DNA from 2 places in the Streptomyces sp. NPDC030991 genome. Region 1 is predicted to be linked to the other one. Evidence: riboswitches for the same ligand, from Rfam matches in the RefSeq annotation. Region 1 holds a riboswitch; the other holds the start of a gene.
The links. A riboswitch is a leader RNA that binds a small molecule or an ion and turns the genes downstream of it on or off. The one in region 1 is predicted to bind thiamine pyrophosphate.
Positions count from the first base shown of each region.

Region 1 (5,159 bases):
GTGCGGGTTGCGGATGCCGAGCCCGGAGCCGATGGGGGAGCCGAGCGGCATGATCGCCGCGCACCCCACGTCCTCCAGCTTGCGGGCCATGACCGGGTCGTCATTGGTGTAGGGCAGGACCGTGAACCCGTCGTCGACCAGGGTCTCGGCGGCGTCCAGGAGCTCGATCGGGTCGGGCAGCAGGGTGCGCTCGTCCGCGATCACTTCCAGTTTGACCAGGTTCGTGCCCAGGGCCTCGCGCGCGAGGCGGGCCGTGAGTACGGCTTCGCCCGCTGTGAAGCAGCCTGCCGTGTTCGGGAGCACCTGAATGCCGAGTTTTTCCAGGACGGAGAGGACCGAGCCGTGCACCGTCGCGTTCACGCGGCGCATCGCCACCGTGGTGAGTTCGGTGCCGGAGGCGGTCAGGGAGCGTTCCAGGACGTCGAGGCTCGGGGCGCCTCCCGTGCCCATGATCAGGCGCGAGGAGTACGTGGTGCCTCCGAGGACGAAAGCGTCGTCGGCCATGGCGAGTCAGCCTCCTTGTACGGCTGTGAGGACTTCGACGCGGTCCCCGTCGGAGAGCGCGGTCGCGGACCACCGGGTGCGCGGCACGACGGTCTCGTTGAGAGCGGCGGCGACGCCGGAGTGTGCTGTGGTGAGGGTGGTGACGAGGGCTTCGAGAGTGGTGCCGGCGCTCACCGCGCGCTGTTCACCGTTGACGGACACGTTCATGCGGGCTGCTCCAAGGAGGCGTCACTGGTGCGGTCGCCCGAGCCCCCGGGGCCCTGGCCGGTAAAGCGCCCCGGGGTGAACGGGCGGGCCTCCTCCGGGAGTTCACCGGTGGTCAGGACCTCGGCCATGACGTCCCCGGTGATCGGCGTGAGCAGCACGCCGTTGCGGTGGTGGCCGGTGGCGAGGAGGAGGCCGGGCAGGGCCGTCGGGCCGAGGAGCGGGGCGTTGTCGGGCGAGCCGGGGCGCAGGCCCGCGCAGGTCTCGGTCAGGGGCAGTTCCGTGATGCCGGGGACGAGCTCGTGGGCGTCGCGCAGCAGTTCGTAGACCCCGCCCGCCGTGACCGTCGTGTCCCAGCCGAGCTCCTCGCTGGTGGCGCCCACGACGAGCTCGCCGTTGACGCGCGGTACGAGGTAGAGGTGGCTGCCGCGGACGACCGCGCGCACCGTACGGCTGAGGAACGGCGCGTACGAGGGGGGCACCGTCAGCCGCAGCACCTGGCCCTTGACCGGGCGGACCGGGGGCAGCACCTCGGCCGGGAGCCCCGCGAGCCGCCCGCTGCGGCTGCCCGCCGCGAGCACCGTCCGGTCGGCCGCCCGCGCGGTGCCGTCGGCCAGCAGCACACCGCGCGCCCGGTCCCGTTCGACCAGGAGCCGGTCGGCCCGGACCCGGTGGAAGACCACGCCCGCACGCTCGCAGGCCGTCACAAGGGCGCCCGCGAGCCTTCTCGGGTCGATCTGGTGGTCACCGTCGACCCGCAGGCCCCCGCGTACGCCCGGCGCGAGCATCGGCTCAAGCCGGCGGCAGTCGCGGCCCGACAGCCACTCGGACTCCAGCCCCGACTTCCTCTGCAGCGCGTGCAGTTCACGCAGGTGCGCCCGGTCGTCCGCGTCCAGCGCGACCGCCAGCGTGCCGCACGCGCGGTAGCCGAGTTCCTGGCCGGTGGCCTCGGACAGCTCGGCCGCGAACTCGGGGTAGCGGCGCGCGGACTCGACGTTCAGGGCGAGCAAGGTCTGCTCGCCGTAGTGGAGTTCGGTGACGGCGGCCAGCATGCCGGCCGCCACCTGGGCGGCCCCGCCGCCCGGTTCGGGGTCCACGACCGCTACGGACAGACCGCGCTGCGCGGCCCGCCACGCGGTGACCAGACCGATGATGCCGCCCCCGACGACCAGTACGTCGGTGGCTTCGGTGGGAGTGCGCGACATGGGCGTCCAGCCCCTCCCTTCGCCGGCATGACCCGGATCAGGTTCGTACGGTCGGAGGCCGCCCAGCCTCCCTCTCAGCCCGCTGCGTACGGGCTCCCGCGAGTGCTTTACGTCGGCCACCCTAACTCGTGCGCAGGACCCTCAGTAAGGGAGCCTGCGGGCCGTGACCCGTGGGCGCGGCGCCCCTTGATCGCTAAACCGGTGACACGTGTGCAGGACGTCACGGCGCGGGAGTGGCCCGCGCCGCTGACTGACGCAAGATCAGGTGCTTAAGGTGATCCGATGAGCGAGCAGCGGAGCGGCAACGGAACACCTCCAGGACAGCGGCGCGTCGTCGTCGTCGGCGCGGGCATGGCCGGCGTGCAGACGGCCGTGGCCCTGCGAGAACAGGGCTTCGCCGGCTCCGTCACGCTGCTCGGCGCCGAGCCCCACCCGCCCTACGACCGGCCGCCGCTCTCCAAGGCCGTCCTGCTCGGCAAGGCCGACGGTTCCGCCTTCGACGTGGACTTCGAGGCGCTCGGCGTCACCCTTGAGGTGGGCCGCGTGGTCACCGGGCTGCGCCCCGGCGACCACGAGCTGGACACGGCCGCCGGGCCGGTCCCCTACGACGTGCTCGTCGTCGCCACCGGCGCCGAACCCGTCCGGCTGCCGGGCACCGAAGCCGTCCCCGACGTCCATCTGCTGCGCACCCTGGACGACGCGGAGCGGCTGCGGCCCGTCCTGGCGGAACAGCGCGACGTGGTGGTCGTGGGCGCCGGGTGGATCGGTGCCGAGTTCGCCACCGCCGCCCGCGAGGCCGGTTGCCGGGTCACCGTCGTGGAGGCCGCCGGGCGACCGCTGGCCGGGGCGCTGCCCGCCGAGATGGCGGCGCCCATGGCGGCCTGGTACGCGGACGCCGGAGCCCGGTTGCGTACCCACGCGCGCGTGGAGCGCGTCGAGCCGGGCTTCGTGGTCCTGGACGACGGGACGCGGCTGCCCGCCGGGGCCGTCGTCGTCGGCATCGGCGCCCGCCCGGCCACCGGCTGGCTGGCCGGTTCCGGCATCGGCCTGGGTGCCCACCGCGAGGTACTGGCGGACGCGAGCCTGCGCACGTCCCTGCCCGACGTGTACGCCGTCGGGGACTGCGCCTCGTTCCCCTCGGGGCGCTACGGGGAGCGGCTGCTGGTCCACCACTGGGACAACGCCCTCCAGGGGCCGCGCACGGTCGCGGCGAACATCATCGGTGAGACACCGGCGGTGTACGACCCGGTGCCCTACTTCTGGTCCGAGCAGTTCGGCCGCTTCGTGCAGTACGCGGGCCATCACGGCGCCGCCGACACGACGGTGTGGCGCGGCGACCCCACCGGCGCGGCCTGGTCGGTCTGCTGGCTGCGCGAGGGCGCCCTGGTGGCCGTGCTGGCCGTCGGCAAACCCCGCGACCTGGCGCAGGGCCGCAAACTCATCGACGCGGGCACCGTGCTGGACCCGGACCGGCTCGCCGACCCGGCCCGACCCCTGAAGTCCGCCGTGGCCTGACCGGTCGGGCCGCCACCGCGGGGCTGGAACACCTGGTCGGCCCGCCCCGGCTTCCGACTGTCAGTCCGGGATGGCACGCTTGTCCCGTGACCGAGATTGACGCAAAGATCGATGCTCTCGTCCCCGACTGGCTCACCCTCCCCGACATCGCCGAGCAATTCGGCATCGAGGTGACGCGTGTGCGACAGCTGGTGAAAGAGGGCCAGGTGATCGCCGTACGCCGTGGTGAGAACAGGGCGCTGCACGTGCCCGCCGCCTTCATCGACGACGACAAGATCGTCAAGGGCCTCACCGGCACCCTGACGCTCCTGCGGGACGACGGCTTCAGCGACGCGGAGATGCTGGAGTGGCTCTTCACCCCCGACCCGACCCTGCCGGGCACGCCCGCGCAGGCCCTGAGCGAGAATCGCGGCACGGAGGTGAAGCGTCGCGCCCAGGCGCTCGCCGTCTGACCTGACAACCGTCCGGCGTGCGCACCACGGCCTCGTGGTGCGCACGTCATCGACACCAACGGGGGATGTCCCATGGCCGACCCGAAGCGCGCGCAGCTCGCCGATGCCCGGCTCTACCTGTGCACCGACGCCCGCAAGCGCCAAGGCGACCTGCCGGAGTTCCTCGACGCCGTGCTGGCCGGCGGTGTGGACATCGTCCAGCTGCGCGACAAGGGCATGGAGGCCGGCGAGGAGCTGGAACACCTCGCCGTCTTCGCCGAGGCGGCCCGCCGCCACGGCAAGCTCTTCGCGGTCAACGACCGGGCGGACGTCGCTCACGCGAGCGGCTCGGACGTGCTCCACCTGGGCCAGGGCGACCTGCCCGTCCCCGCGGCCCGCGCCCTCCTCGGCGAGGACGTCCTCCTGGGCCGCTCCACGCACGCCGACACGGAGGCCGCCGCGGCCGCCGTCCAGGAGGGCGTGGACTACTTCTGCACCGGCCCCTGCTGGCCGACCCCGACCAAGCCCGGCCGGCCCGCCCCCGGTCTCGACCTGGTGCGCCACACCGCGGGCCTCGGCACCGACCGCCCCTGGTTCGCCATCGGCGGCATCGACCTGGGGAACCTGGACGAGGTCCTGGAGGCCGGCGCCCGGCGCGTCGTCGTCGTCCGCGCCCTCACGGAGGCCGACGATCCGGCCGCCGCGGCGGCCGAGTTCGCCAAGCGTCTGCGTTCGATGTGACCCCTGGGAAACGCCGCCGAGAAGCGGCGTCGAGCGCACCTGTCCGCAAGGTGGACGGGGATTAGGGGCTACCGGATTCCGTCAGTAACCTGCCCGTATGGCCTTTGGCACCGCTTCCACCAGGACTGATCGAGCCCGCACCGTGCGCGACATGCTCGCGGCCGGGAAGACCACGTACTCGTTCGAGTTCTCCGCGCCGAAAACCGCGAAGGGCGAGCGCAACCTGTGGAACGCGCTGCGCAGGGTCGAGGCCGTCTCGCCGGACTTCGTCTCCGTGACGTACGGCGCCGGTGGCTCCACGCGCGCGGGCACGGTCAGGGAGACCGAGCAGATCGTCGCGGACACGACGCTGACGCCGGTCGCCCACATCACCGCCGTCGAGCATTCGATCGCCGAACTGCGCAACATCATCGGCCAGTACGCCGACGCCGGCATCCGCAACATGCTCGCGGTGCGCGGAGACCCGCCGGGCGACCCCACGGCCGACTGGGTCTCGCACCCCGAGGGGCTGACGTACGCGGCCGAACTCGTCGAGCTGATCAAGGAGTCGGGGGACTTC
Region 1 covers NZ_JBVIFR010000024.1:76,460-81,618, reverse strand. Annotated here, with positions in the region: gene ACZ45E_RS33355 (thiazole synthase) at 1-504, opposite strand, end outside; gene thiS (sulfur carrier protein ThiS) at 511-711, opposite strand; gene thiO (glycine oxidase ThiO) at 708-1,913, opposite strand; TPP riboswitch at 1,911-2,023, opposite strand; gene ACZ45E_RS33340 (NAD(P)/FAD-dependent oxidoreductase) at 2,196-3,428, shown strand; gene ACZ45E_RS33335 (Rv2175c family DNA-binding protein) at 3,515-3,880, shown strand; gene thiE (thiamine phosphate synthase) at 3,953-4,600, shown strand; gene metF (methylenetetrahydrofolate reductase [NAD(P)H]) at 4,698-5,159, shown strand, end outside.

Region 2 (5,159 bases), on a different contig from region 1:
GCCGCCAGCGCATCGGAATCCTGTGGACGATCCTGTTCGGGATCGTCGCCGCGCTCGTCGGCACGGCCCTCGCCGCGGCGTTCGACGTCGCCGACACCAAGGGCATCGACTGGATCGAACTGATCATCCAGATCGGCCTGGCGGCCATCGGTGTCGCGGGGCTCGACCGGCTCAAGGGCCGCCGCTGACCTACCGGGCGGCCGTGGAGCGGCACCGAGGGGCCCGGCCCCGTCCTCGGCCCGCCGGCGCCGCTCCACCCCGGCCCGTCGCGACGGGCCGGGAATTCGGGTGTGCTCCCGCGCGGGCCGCGTTACCGTGGCCCGTATGAACGTCATGGGGCCACGCACCACCGCGACCGCGCGAGCGACCAGCTCGCCGGTTGCCGCCGCCTGACGTCCTTCACCCCACCTCGGCGACCGGAGACGGCCCGCCGATGGTTCCGTGGCAGCTCCGCAAGGCTTCAGCCCGGTCTCCGGTGATCGTGCGGCCCCGTGTCCGGTGCCTCCCCGCCCCGTCGCGAAGGAGCCACCCCCATGAACACCGAATCCGTCACCCGCACGTTCGTCGAGTACTACGAGGAGCGCGGCCACCACCGCGTCACCGGCTCCACGCTGCTCCCGCCCCCCGGCGACCCCGTCCTCTTCACCACCTCCGGCATGCATCCGCTCACCCCGTACCTGGAGGGCCGGCCCCACGAGCGCGGGCGGCGGCTGGTCAACGTGCAGCGCTGTCTGCGGACCACGGACGTGGACGAGATCGGCGACGCCACCCATCTGACGGTCTTCGAGATGCTCGGCACCTGGTCGCTCGGCGACTACGAGGGCCCCCAGAGCCTCGACTGGGGACACCGCCTGCTCACCGAGGGTCTCGGCATCGATCCGGGGCTGCTCCACGCCACGGTCTTCGGCGGCGACGACCAGGTGGGCCAGGACACGGACTCCCTGCGCGTGTGGCAGGAGCGCGGGGTGCCGGTGGAGTGCACCGTCGAGGACAACTGGTGGTCCAACGGACCGACCGGCCCGTGCGGCCCCGACTCGGAGATCTTCCTCTGGACCGGTGACACGCCCCCGCGCTCGACACCCACCCGTGACGACCGCTGGGTCGAGGTGTGGAACCACGTGATGATGCGCCACCGTCGCCTGCCCGACGGCTCTCTCGTGCCGCTGCCGCAGCGCAACGTCGACACCGGGCTCGGCCTGGAACGGCTGGCCTCGCTGCTCCAGGGCGAGCGCTCGGTCTTCGACTGCGACGTCTTCGCTCCGTGGCGGCGCAGCGTGCCGGACCTGTGGCGGCTGGACGTACCGACGTCGCGTCTCGTCTGCGACCACCTGCGCTCGGCCATGGTGGTCATCGGGGACGGGGTGCGACCGGGCGCCACCGGCCGCGGCTACGTGCTGCGCAGACTGCTCCGCCGCGCCCTCACCGCCCTGTGGCGGGACGATCCCTCGCGTCAACTGGTCGACCTGCCCGAGGAGTTGACCCGGCACACGCTCGACCGCTTCCGCCAGACGACGGAGCCGGACGAGGTGCGCCGGGTGCTTCTCGACGAGGAACGCCGCTTCGCCGGTCTCCTCCGGCGCGGCCGTCAGGTGCTGGCCCGCCCCCGCTTCCGTGGCCCGCTCGACGAGGACGACCTGCGCTATCTGCACGACACGCACGGCCTGCCCCGGGAACTGGTGCTGAGCCTGCGCTGCGAGGAGCCCAGCCGGAGTTCGTAGGCCGCGTGCGTGCGGGCCTGGTGGGGCGGAGTGGAGTTCGCCGACAGGCTCGACGGAGGGGGTCCGACGAGCGGACTCTAGTCGCGGGCGGCGCGCACGTCACCGTTGACCGTGGTGAGCGCCATGGTGCGGGCGGGCCGTTCGCCGCCTGTGGGGAGCGTGATCAGAGGGTGGCCGTTCTCCGTCGTGGCGTCCACCCGGTAGGCGGGGGAGTCGTGGGGGACGGCGACGTCCACGGACCCGTTGACGGTCCGTGCGGAGATCCGCCGCGGAGCGGTGCCGCAGCCGAGCGTGACGTCGCCGTTGACCGTCCGCGCCCGCAGCGCCGAAGCGCGTACGGCCGTCGCCCGCACGGAACCGTTCCGGGTCGCGAGCCGCAGCGTCGCGGCGCTCTGCCCCGAACCCGTCACCGTCACATCGCCGTTGACCGTCGTCAGGTCGAGGGAGCCGGCCACCTCGGCGACATCGATGCCCGCGTTGCGCGCCGTGACGGTCACCGAGGTGCCGGCGGGTATGCCGATCTCCGGCATCCGGGGGCACGGCCGGTCGTGTCCCCGGCACGACAGATCCAGGACCTGCGTGCGGCCGTGCCGGGACCAGTGAGCGGCGACGGCCGGGTCGACGCCGGCCCGGTCGTCGTCGGTGGGCCGCAAGCGCACTCCGTTCTCCGTGGTGATCGTCAGACGCGGGGCCGAACCGGCCGGCCGGGCGTCCGTGCCGGCGGAGCGGCCGTGCCCGTCGTCGCCTCCGCACCCCGACAGGAGGGGGAGGGCCGCCAGCACGAGAGCCCCGGCGGCCAGCCGCCGGGCGGATGACTTCATCGCTGCCTTCATCCCGACCGACTGCCCCGTGCCGCGCTCCGCTCACGCGATCGCCTCGGCGGAGGCCCGCCGAGGCGATCGGAGGTACTCCACCCTCCGCCCGGAGGCGGAGGGTGGAGTGGCGGGCTCACTGCCGAACCCTCCCGGGAGGGGCTCGGGGCGATCCGTGTCGCACGAAGTCCCCTGTACAGCGAGGGTGAAACACGGGAAACCGACTGATGCTCCCCGGGGCGCCGCGAGATTGGCCGGAACCTCGTGCCGGACAGGGGGCGTGCGGTGCCCGGCACGGGGGTAGGCGCGCCCCACACGGGCTGCGTCGGCTGCGCCGCCCGCCGGCTGAGGGGTCGAGGATGGAGCGAGCGCGGGCGCGGTTTCCGGCGCGTTGGGAAGACGGGGGCGTCCTGGTCGTCGGCGCCGTCGACGCCGACGGAGAGTTCGATCGGGCCGCGGCGGCCGAGCTGTGCGCTCTGCTGACGCGCATGACACGGACCGGACAGCGGCTCTTCGTGGTGGACTTCGCCCGAGCCGGCCGCCGCGCCGCCGACGGCATCCGGCAGTTCGTCCGGGCGAGCCTGGAGGAAGAGGCGCTGCCGGACTGCTTCCTCACCGTCGTCGCCGGGACCATCGCGCGCCCCGTGCTGCTCGCCGAGGGCGCCGACCGCCTCTCGGGCGGCCTCCACGACACGGTCACCGACGCCGTCGAGGCCTGCTGGGCCGCGGCGCCAGAAGCCGGAGAAGCGGGCGTCCTGAACTAGGGCGTGTGTCGAAAGTCCCGCCGGCCGGCGGGACTCCGCCGTCGGCCTGGGCCCCGAGGGGGTGCCTTCGGTACGCGCCCGCCGAGCCGCTAGTGTTCGCATCCGTACTGCCCGACACGGGGTGCCCCGCGACATCGACGGGGCTGAGATCACACCCGTAGAACCTGAACCAGTTAGCACTGGCGGAGGGATGTCAGCGATGCCGATACCGCACGCTTCCTTGGACCCGCGCGCCGCCGAGCCGCACAGCGCGACCGCCTTCGACGGACGGATGCCCGCCGCGCCGGGGGACTGGCGGCCCGAGGCGCGGGGCATCGCGCCCGTCCCCGAGAACCACCGGTACGGCGGTGCCGGACGGCTGTTCACCGTGTGGTTCGCGCCGAACCTGACGATGAGCGGCGTCTTCACCGGCACGGTCGGCGTCGGCCTCGGCCTGGACTTCGCCACCGCGCTGGCCGCCGTGGTCCTGGGCACCGTGCTCGGCGCCGTGCCCACCGCGTACCTCGGCACCTGGGGCAGCCGCACCGGGGCCGGCCAACTGCCGCTGGCCGGACTGGCGTTCGGCCGTGGCGTCGTCGTGCCCGGCGCTCTGCAATGGCTGTCGTCCATCGCCTGGGACGCGCTCATCGGACTCTTCGGCGGAGACGCGCTCGCCCGGCTCTGCGGCTGGCCGTTCTGGCTCGGCGCGCTGGTGATGATGGCCGCCCAGGGCGCTTTCGGCGCGCTGGGCTACGAGGCGATCCACCGCCTGCAGAAGTGGATGACGGCCGTTCTGGCGGTCGCTTTCTGCGCCCTCGCGCTGCGGCTGGCGGACACCGGTGTCATCCCGCCCGGCCACGGCAGCGCCCACGGCGCCGACCGCGCCGGGGCGTTCGTCCTCACCGCCACCATCGCGCTGAGCCTGGCGATCTCCTGGGCCCCGTACGCCAGCGACTTCAGCCGGTACCTGCCGCGCACCACCTCGACGACCCGCATGTTCTGGTGCACGCTGGCCGGCGTCGTCGTGTCCTTCACCGCCGTGCAGGCGCTCGGACTCTGGGGCGCCTCCGTCTTCACCGACCAGACCGCCCAGGGCGTCGACACGCTGCTGGGCGGGGGAGCGGTCGGCTCGGCCGGACTCCTGGCCGTGGCGCTGGCCGCGCTGTGCAGCAACGCGATGAACGACTACAGCGGTTCGCTCGCCCTTCAGGTCGTCGGCGCCCGGCTGCCACGTCCCCTCGCCGCCGGTCTCGCCGCGCTCCTCGGCTTCCCGCTGGTGCTGTGGATGCACGCCGCCGACACCGCCGCCCGCTTCCAGAACGTGCTCCTGTTCGTCGGCTACTGGATCCCCGGCTTCGTGGCCGTCGTCCTCGTCGACTGGCTGGCCCGCTCCCGCGCCCGCGGCGGCGCCCCCATCGACCTCGCCGCGGAACACTCCCGCCGCCGGCCGCCGTGGCCCGCCCTGACGGCGTTCCTCGCCGCCTTCGCCGCCACGGTCCCGTTCATGAACACGTCCCTCTACGTCGGTCCCGTGGCCGAGGCGCTGCACGGCGCCGACCTCGGCTACTACGTCGCTTTCGTGACCGCCCTCGTCCTCTACGCCCCGGTCAGGCTGCGCTCGTCACCGGCACAGCGCTGAGGCGCGCCGCCCTCCCGCAGGCCCGCGCCCGGCCCGGGCACGACGCGGCTCGCCTACGATCTGCCAGGTGTGCGCACATGTCATGGTCGCTGAAGACGACGCGAAACAGGCCGAACTGGTCCGCCGCTACCTGGAGCGGGAAGGCCATGCCGTCACCGTCGTACGGGACGGGCGGCAGGCCATCGAGGAGGTCCGGCACCGGGAACCCGACCTCCTCGTCCTCGATGTGATGATGCCGCGGGCCGAC
Region 2 covers NZ_JBVIFR010000033.1:13,407-18,565, forward strand. Annotated here, with positions in the region: gene ACZ45E_RS36965 (GlsB/YeaQ/YmgE family stress response membrane protein) at 1-188, shown strand, start outside; gene ACZ45E_RS36970 (alanine--tRNA ligase-related protein) at 534-1,718, shown strand; gene ACZ45E_RS36975 (DUF4097 family beta strand repeat-containing protein) at 1,796-2,539, opposite strand; gene ACZ45E_RS36980 (hypothetical protein) at 2,890-3,294, shown strand; TPP riboswitch at 3,402-3,502, shown strand; gene ACZ45E_RS36985 (purine-cytosine permease family protein) at 3,494-4,912, shown strand; gene ACZ45E_RS36990 (response regulator transcription factor) at 4,995-5,159, shown strand, end outside.
Region 2: it holds a riboswitch for thiamine pyrophosphate, as region 1 does, so the genes downstream of both, ACZ45E_RS36985 (purine-cytosine permease family protein) here and thiO (glycine oxidase ThiO) in region 1, are expected to answer to the same signal.